Linked DNA regions of Leucothrix mucor DSM 2157. The protein of the gene in region 2 interacts with the protein of the main gene of each other region in a pairwise test. Links are inferred from orthologs where the notes say so. Each region holds a gene or a part of one and is shown on either strand. Other genes may lie near its edges.

Region 1 (2,906 bases), 2.7 Mb from region 2 along the record:
CATATGTAAACGTCGCTTAATGCCGAGTTCAAAGATCACAAAAGTGATATAGGTGAGGGCAATAAACAGAATGCCGTATTTAATGGTGCGAGTGATCTGCGAGTATAGCGACACCGGTTCAAACAAATTCACCCCAGCGCTAAACTCATGCAGATCAAATTGCTGCTCTTCAACCACCCAAAGCTGCGGGTAGTTACGGGCTAAGTGGGGAATGGACCAATGTGCACTAAAGCCGCTATCGCTAATTTCTCGCTCGCTGGGCAATACGCTGCCTTGAAAGCTTGGATGTGGCCAGTCGGATTTTAGGTTTACATCTGTAGTTTTGGCAAAGGGCTCAAAGAAAAATCCGCCGCTGCCGTTTAAGTTGAGGGTTAAGTTGTAGTTGTAGAGCTTGGAAGTGTTATCCAACTTAAGCGGTGCATGAAAGCCTTGTTGAATGAGCTTGGTCAGGCGAGTGCCCGGTTCAAAATCTAAAGCATCGTTATTCCAGTTAAGCGCTGAGACTTTGTTAATGGCACGAGTATCTGAAATGCCCAGCATAACCCACGCTTTATCCCAGTGAATAGTGTCGATATTGCTGGAGAGGCTTTCGATATCCGGACGCTTGAATTGACCTTTCAGACTGAGGTCGGCGCTATACACCAGTGATTTATAAATCCCACGGCTGCGCTCATGGCCATTGAGTTGGCTGTCGATGGTAAGGCTTTCAGGTAATACAATTGCGGTGCGCTGTTGGTAGGTGGTTTTATTCACTTTGCGCTGATTGCCATCTTTGTCCGTGAGTACGCTTTCATTGATAAATTTCTCGGTATACGGAATCACTAAAGCTGGGCCGGATAAGCGCTGTTGCTGCCCCCAGGTGCTGGCAATGCTGCTGAGTACTGAGTTGTAGAGCTGGCCGCGTTCATACACCACATTTTCTACCAGGGTTAACGGAATGCTCATCAGTAAACTGAGTACTGCGACCAAGGCAAAGCGAGAGACTAATGACTGGCTGAAGTGTTTAAGTGGAGGCAGTTGGAAGTTTCTGTTGGCGCTGACAGGAGCATCCGGATTATCAGGGTCGACCACCACCGGTTGTGAATTCATCAGTCCCATTTTGCGGGCGAAAAACAGCAATACCATCACGCTCCCTATGCCAAGGGCGGCCAGTACGACCAATGCGAAAATTCCAAATATTATTTCCATAACAGCACTCCAAATTAGTTGATGGAGTTAGTGTACGGAGGACTTGTTGCGTGAGGATGGGGGAGCTTTGCAGATTATGTGCAGATATAAAAAAGCCTCGCACTAGGCGAGGCTCTTTTTAAAACAGATGAAGCGATTAACCTTCAGCAGAATCTGCTGTTGGCAAACCAGCGGCAGTACGGGCTGCTTTGATTGCTGGCAATAAATCACCGCTTTCATACATTTCTAGTGTGATATCACAACCACCGATCAGCTCGCCGCCCACATATACTTGTGGGAATGTAGGCCAATCTGCATAACGTGGCAGGTTTTGGAAAATTTCCATATCCTGAATCACATCAACATAAGCGAACTCTTCGCCACAAGCCATTAGCGCCTGTGCTGTACGGCTTGAAAAACCACACTGTGGCAATTTTGGAGAGCCCTTCATGAAAATGATGACTGGGTTCTCTTCAACTGCACTCTTAATTCTATCCATGACATCCATGGTGTAATCCTCTTATCAATAGCGTAATGGGGCGCATTGTAGCACTACTTAGCGGCCTTTGATGAGAACTTTGAGCCCATATATCATGAACACTGCGAAGACTGCTAAAGTCCACTCCGGAATGCTTAGGCCGAACATGCTCCAGGAGACTGCGGCGCATTCGCCACTGCCTTGAAACACTTTGCTAAATACATCAAAAGCAGGAAGGTTATCAATCCAATAGCTTAAACCCGGGCCACAAGCAGGTACGTGCTCTGGTGGTAGGTGCTGCAGGTAAGAGTGGCGACCGGTAATCGCAATGCCGCCTAGGGCTGCAAGTACTAGCAGCTGACCGTAAACACGGCGGCCGGTAGTGCCTGATGGATTATGTATCGCACCCAACAAAAAGACTGCACCAATAACCATGGTCGCTACGCGGGCAAAGATGCATAAGGGGCAAGGGTCCAGCAACATATAGTACTGAGCAAATAGAGCGACCCCGATCATGCCTGCGCACATCAGAAAGCCAAGTAGAAAGATCGGGCGAATAGAAGGTTGAGAAGTCATAGTGATTGTCGTTGTAATTTATACTATTTGTTGGTTATTCCTGCCTGTATGATGCAGCGGACAGGGGCGGAGAAGTCTTTATTGCAACAAGTTTAAACTATACGCAGTGTCGGGTCAGCCTATGAAATATTTAATAATTTTTAATTGTTTGTTTTTTACATCCCTGTGTTTCGCAGAAAACTACCCCGTATTCGATCAGTTGTGTGATGGCTATCCGCAAGCCCAAGTCGGCACGGCTGAGAACGTTTGTGTGGGTGTGGTGGCGCAGGGGAGCAAACCCTATGGCTGGAAAAAGCCGCGCCGCATTGTGCAAGTCCCCGGCAAACCGAAATTCCTGATTACCGATATGGGTGGTTGGCAGCGTGGCAGAGGTCATGTTTGGCTGCTGGATGCCTCTAAAAAGCCCGCGACGTTAACCTCAATACTGAGCCGCCTTAAGTTGCCGCATGGCTTGGAGATTGGCCCCAAAGGTCAGTTTTATGTGGGTGAATCCAACCGCATTTTCCGCTTTCGTCTTCGTAATGATAGGGCGGTTGGTGTGCAGAGCGTGGTGAGAAACTTGCCCGACTGGAAAGCGCACCGCCATCCACTCACACATTTTATATTTGATAAAGACTCCAATCTTATTGTGAATGTGGGCGCGCCGAGCGATGACTGCAAGGCTGATGCGCGTGCGGTGTTTTGT
Region 2 (2,918 bases):
GGACTCTGCAAACTCCATTCCCCGCCCAAGCTGACGCACATGGTGATTTCCGATTTGACGAGCGGCTTTACGACGACGCCCGCTTTGTTGCAACAAACGAGCCGATTGCTGCTGTTGAATTAAAGCATCCAACGAACTGAAGATTAGGTTTTCACCCATAGCCTGTTCAGTGTTGCTCATAATCAGGGCACTGCAACCAAACTTAGCAGCGTGTCGATTACCTGATCGCTGGTTTGTCCGGCAGCTTCGCCTTCAAAAGTTAGCAAAATACGGTGACGCAATACATCGTGTGCGATTGCTTGCACATCATCCGGCCCGACGTAATCACGGCCTTGGAGCCATGCATGCGCTCTGGCACAACGATCCAGAGCCATCGTGGCGCGTGGGCTTGCACCAAAGGCAATCACACCCGTCAATGCATCGCCATAAGCTTCTGGTTGACGCGTCGCCATAACCAGTTGTAGCAAATACTGTTCAACACTGTCAGCCATATACATCTGCATAACTTGCTGGCGTGCAGCCAAAATATCATCTTTACTGAGCTGAATTGCGGGCTCAGTCACTTCGTGCTTGATCTGCTGCAAGGCTTCAGCACGGTTTAGATGGAGAATCTGCTGCTCAGCTTCGAGGCTTGGATATCCCACTTTCACATGCATTAAGAAGCGGTCGAGCTGTGCTTCTGGCAGATGATAGGTACCCTCTTGCTCGATTGGGTTTTGCGTCGCCATTACCATAAACGGTTCAGACAAAGGATACGTAGTACCTGCAACAGTGATCTGACGTTCGGCCATAGCCTCTAACAACGCTGACTGAACTTTAGCGGGTGCACGGTTAATCTCATCGGCTAAAACTAAGTTATGAAATAACGGCCCTTTGCGAAATTGAAACTCGCCAGTTTGCGGCTGGAATATTTCAGTACCGGTAATATCGGCAGGTAGTAAATCGGGTGTAAATTGAACACGATGGAAGTCACCTTCAACCGCCTGACTCAACACTTGGATGGCTCGTGTTTTAGCCAAGCCCGGCGCACCCTCAACCAATAAATGGCCATCCGCCAACATTGCAATCAGCAGTCGGTTAACCAACTCACTTTGCCCGATTATTTTTCCACTGATATATTGCTGAAGCTTGTCAAATTGTTGTTTCTGCTGCATTCTGACTTTCCGATTTCGTTATTTATTGTCATTAGGTTGCCTGCTTAGCATGGTAGCAGATCTTACTGATTTCAAGGTACTTTCACATCGTTAAGGATTCTTAATTCATGACCATTCAATCAATTATTGAGCAAAAACTCGAAGAGACTTTCCAGCCCGAGTTTCTCGATGTTATCAATGAAAGCTATATGCATAATGTGCCTGCGGGCTCCGAGTCTCACTTCAAAGTTACCGTGGTATCTGAGGCCTTTGCTGGCAAGATGCTACTGGCTCGTCATCGCTTAATTAACAAGACATTGAGTGAGGAATTAAACAGCATCCACGCTCTAGCCATTCACACAATGACACCTGAAGAATATTTTGCAAAATCAGGTAAAGTCCCAGACTCTCCAGAGTGCCTTGGTGGCGGCAAAAGCAATTAAGATTGTGGCTTAACTTTGTACAACATTAGTATTTGGTGCATAATCGCGCCTCGATTTCCCAGCTAAGTGATAAAAATTATATGTGGTTTAAAAATCTATATCTCTATCAGTTCGAAAAGGACTTCACCCTCGATGCAGAAGCACTCCACGAGGAACTAAGCGGAAAACCATTTACAGAGTGCTCCGCCATGCAGCGCGAAAGTATGGGCTGGGTACCGCCACTGGGCAAAAACTCAGAGTCATATACACATTCGGCTAATGGCTTCATTCTGCTAACGATGGCACGCCAAGAGCGTTTGTTACCAGCGTCTGTCGTTCGTGAAGAGCTTGATGAGCGAGTGATCGAGATTCAGGATCGCGAGAGTCGCAAAGTCGGCTCGAAAGAAAAGAAAGAGCTTCGTGAGCGTATCGAAGATGAATTACTGCCAAGAGCATTTACCCGCACTCAAAAAATGGATGCCTGGATTGATCCTGCTGGTGGCTGGTTGGTAATTAATACGTCTTCGCCATCTCGCGCTGAGACCTTTAGTACGCTACTGCGTAAGACGATTGGTAGCCTGCCTGTTGTTCCGCCTAAGACTGAAGCAGTTAGCCCATGCCTGACTCAATGGTTATCAGATTACAAAGCACCTGAGCCATTTGTGATCGGCGATGAGTGCGAGCTAAAAGGCAGCGGTGATAATACTGGCGTAGCAGCATTTAAGAAACATGAGCTTGGAACGGATGACGTTAAGACTAACTTGGAAAGCGGCAAATATGTTTCCAAGCTAGCACTGATTTGGGACAACAAAGTGAGCTTTGTGGTTGGCGAAGATATGGTCGTTAAAAAGCTGAAGTTTCTTGATGTGCTAGATGAGAAAATGAACGAGCAAGATCCACAGTCTCATGAAGAGCGAATGGACATTGAGTTTACGCTAATGACTGGCGAGTTATCGCAGATGATTCCAGATTTAGTTAAGCAGTTCACTTAAAATTTGTTTATAACTTTCTTATAAGCAAAGGCTCACCATTACTGAAAACCACTGCTCGCGGAGTTGTCACTGCTACTTTCGAGGTTTATAAGCTAGGTTTTTAGGAGTGTTGGGCACAAAAAAGGGAATCATTACGATTCCCTTTTTTATTTGCCCTTACGATTTAGCTTAAGCAGAAACTCTAGCCTTCTCAGGCTCAATTCCCAACTTGCCAAATAGAACCTGATCGTGATTCTCATCTGGATTATCAGTCGTCAATAAACGGTCGCCATAGAACATTGAATTGGCACCAGCGAAGAAACATAGAGCCTGAGTCTGCTCATTCATCTCAGTACGACCCGCTGACAAGCGTACATAGGACTTTGGCATCA
Region 3 (2,854 bases), 3.8 Mb from region 2 along the record:
CAGGCGCGGATAGCATCTAAGGTTACCCGACCTAAAAGTACGCCTTCTTTTACCACAGGCAGTGCTTCCCTACCCGTCCACAAGCAAATTGACAGCGCATCACGCAGGCTGGTATTTGCCTCCAGCGGCTCACCGTCTGCCGCTCCTTCCTCGACAATATCAGAGACTGGATATAACGATAAAAGCCGTAATGGTCGCTCTACGCCGCCCACCATATTCGCTACAAATTCGGTTGCTGGCTGCTGGATAATTTCGGCGGGTGTGCCGTATTGCACTAGCTTCCCGGCATCCATTACCGCTACCCGATCGCCAAGTTGAATGGCTTCTTCCATATCATGTGTGACTAGCATAATGGTTGAGCCGAGCGCGCGTTGTATGCGTCGTAAGTCCTCCTGCGCCCTTGCCCGAATGATGGGGTCGAGTGCGCCGAAGGGTTCATCCATCAATAACAGATCCGGTCGCGAAGCAAGTGCGCGCGCCACTCCTACCCGTTGTTGCTGACCACCCGATAACTCGGCGGGATAGCGATCACGAAATTGACTGGGCTCCATTGAAAACAGATCTAATAACTCATCTACGCGTGCATTGATTTTGTCCTGAGGCCAGCCTAGCAATGTTGGCACAGTCCCGATATTGCGCCCGACAGTGTAATGCGGAAACAAGCCATGCCCTTGAATGGCATAGCCGATGCGCCGCCGCAAAGCCGTTTTTGATACTGCATGGATTGATTCGCCATTAATGCGTACGTCGCCGGAGCTTGGCTCGACTAAGCGATTGATCATCCGTAGCAACGTCGTTTTACCTGAGCCAGACGTTCCCACAATCACGGTAATGGAAGCCGTCTCTACCGTCATCGACACCGCATCTACCGCTGGCTTGCCATCATAGAGTTTGCTTATCTTGTCGATCTCGATCATGAGGCTTTCCTTGATGTCGGTTTGGTCAGTTCGACCAGTACATCCATAAGAATTGCGGCGGTTAGAGCCAGCGCTACGGTGGGCAATGCGCCCAGTAGTATCAGGTCGGTGGCTGTCTGGTTGAGCCCTTGAAACACAAAGGAGCCAAAGCCGCCACCACCAATTAATCCGGCGATCACCACCAGCCCGATATTTTGCACCAAGGCGATGCGCAATCCAGCAAGAATCATCGGCAAACCCAGCGGCAATTCAACATGGATCAGCCGCTGCCATACAGTCATTCCCATTCCGCGCGCGGCATCGCGAGCTTTCTCAGGCGCGCTTTGTAATCCGGCCACCATATTCGCCACAACGGGTAACAGTGAATAGAGCAATAAAGCTAGAAAGGCTGGGGCAAAACCTACTCCAGCAATTCCCATCGCCTTGGCCGCCGTATAAGTATTTGCAACCCAACCCAGCAAAGGAATCATAATGCCGAACATCGCCAGCGATGGAATGGTTTGCAGGAAGCTCAGCACGGGAAGTGCTATTTTGCGCAGCCTCTCGCCGTGGTAACAGAGAATGCCAAGCGGAATACCAATAACAGTTGCCGCCGCTAAAGAGCCGAAGGCAAGACTAAGGTGGCGCAGCGCAGCATCACCAAAAGCGGCTTTGCGACTGGCATATTCCTGCATGATTGAAAGATCGGAAAGCAGACCAGAGCCAAGCACAATGGCGAGCAAACTCAGCATCGCCAGCAATAAACCAATCCGTGCAAATGGCCCCGGTGACAAGCTAGTCAAAGCATCAGCCATCAGCAAAATCAGAACGGCTAACAGGCACCAAAAGCCTAAGCCTGGAGAAACCCGAGCATAACTCCCTGCTCCCTCCAATAGCTGCGGCGCGCTCTGGGAAAGCAGCCAAACCAAACCAGCCAACCCCAAGGCTGCACCCACCAACCGCACACGCGGCCATGCAGCAAAGATCCCAAGAACCAAACCGGCCACAATCGCAGTCAAGCCAGGTAATGTCACCTCCGGCCCTGCAAGTTGCCAAGCGGTGATGCCCTCACCCGCAACGATGCGATTGGCTGCCAGCGTCATAAACGGCGCAAGCAGCGCCGCAAATCCAAGCAGTGCGAGCAACAGGCCCGGCGCGGATACACGAGGACCTGCGGCGCGCACCGGCATTAGCGCCGCGATTAGTCCAGCACGCCAGTTTGAGTGAGGTAATCGCGAGCCACGGCTTCAGCGGGTTCGCCACCGACTTGGATGCGGCCATTCAGCTTTTGCAGCGTCGCCATATCCAGCTCAGCGAAAATCGGATTCAGCACTTCAGCAATTGAAGGGTATTCTTTTAATACCGCATCGCGAACCACTGGCGCAGGCTCGTAAACCGGCTGCACACCCTTGTCATCTGCCATCACCACTAAGCCCGTTGCCCCAACGCCACCGTCAGTACCATAAGCCATTGCCGCGTTCACGCCGGAAGTTCCGCGCGCTGCTGCCTGAATCGTTGCCGCCGTATCGCCACCTGAAAGCACGACGGTTTGGTCTGGTGTTAGCTTAAACTGATAAGCTTCCTGCATCGCTGGCAGTACCGCTGGCGAGGAAACAAATTCAGTGGATGCGGCCAGCTTCACTTCACCACCGCCCGCAACCCAAGCACCAAATTCGGACATGGTGGTCAGCTTGTTTTCTTCAGCGACTTTACCAGTCAGGGCAATGGCCCACGTGTTATTAGCAGGCGCAGATTGCAGCCATGTCAGTTTGTTTTTCTCAGCGTCCAACTCCGCAGCGCGCTCATAAGCGGCTTTGGCGTCTTTCCAGATTGGGCTATCGGCTTCATTAAAGAAGAACGCCGCATTGCCAGTGTATTCAGGATAAATGTCAATCTGGTCAGCCAGCAAAGCTTCACGCACAACCTGTGTGCCGCCCAGCTGCAAGCGACGCTCTACG

The links. The genes of interacting proteins can lie anywhere in the genome.
Region 1: the proteins of LEUMU_RS0121950 (region 2) and grxD interact in binary tests that used the Escherichia coli proteins (3 or more experiments, as listed by UniProt). The link is inferred for Leucothrix mucor DSM 2157 from one-to-one orthologs.
Region 3: the proteins of LEUMU_RS0121950 (region 2) and LEUMU_RS0104190 interact in binary tests that used the Escherichia coli proteins (3 or more experiments, as listed by UniProt). The link is inferred for Leucothrix mucor DSM 2157 from one-to-one orthologs.

Annotation. Positions count from the first base shown.
Region 1 is NZ_ATTE01000001.1:2,036,692-2,039,597, reverse strand. It holds grxD (Grx4 family monothiol glutaredoxin), read right to left. Parts: upstream 1,676-2,906; coding sequence 1,325-1,675; downstream 1-1,324. Other genes in the region: LEUMU_RS25320 (PQQ-dependent sugar dehydrogenase), read left to right, coding at 2,343-2,906; LEUMU_RS0109095 (disulfide bond formation protein B), read right to left, coding at 1,724-2,221; creD (cell envelope integrity protein CreD), read right to left, coding at 1-1,188. UniProt on the Escherichia coli protein: Monothiol glutaredoxin involved in the biogenesis of iron-sulfur clusters.
Region 2 is NZ_ATTE01000001.1:4,778,616-4,781,533, reverse strand. It holds LEUMU_RS0121950 (BolA family protein), read left to right. Parts: upstream 1-1,261; coding sequence 1,262-1,576; downstream 1,577-2,918. Other genes in the region: bioB (biotin synthase BioB), read right to left, coding at 2,716-2,918; LEUMU_RS0121945 (recombination-associated protein RdgC), read left to right, coding at 1,657-2,547; LEUMU_RS0121955 (AAA family ATPase), read right to left, coding at 183-1,154; LEUMU_RS0121960 (DUF58 domain-containing protein), read right to left, coding at 1-180. UniProt on the Escherichia coli protein: Transcriptional regulator that plays an important role in general stress response. Has many effects on cell morphology, cell growth and cell division. Acts by regulating the transcription of many genes, including dacA (PBP-5), dacC (PBP-6), ampC and mreB.
Region 3 is NZ_ATTE01000001.1:949,558-952,411, reverse strand. It holds LEUMU_RS0104190 (ABC transporter permease), read right to left. Parts: upstream 2,087-2,854; coding sequence 914-2,086; downstream 1-913. Other genes in the region: osmF (glycine betaine ABC transporter substrate-binding protein OsmF), read right to left, coding at 2,098-2,854; LEUMU_RS0104195 (ABC transporter ATP-binding protein), read right to left, coding at 1-917.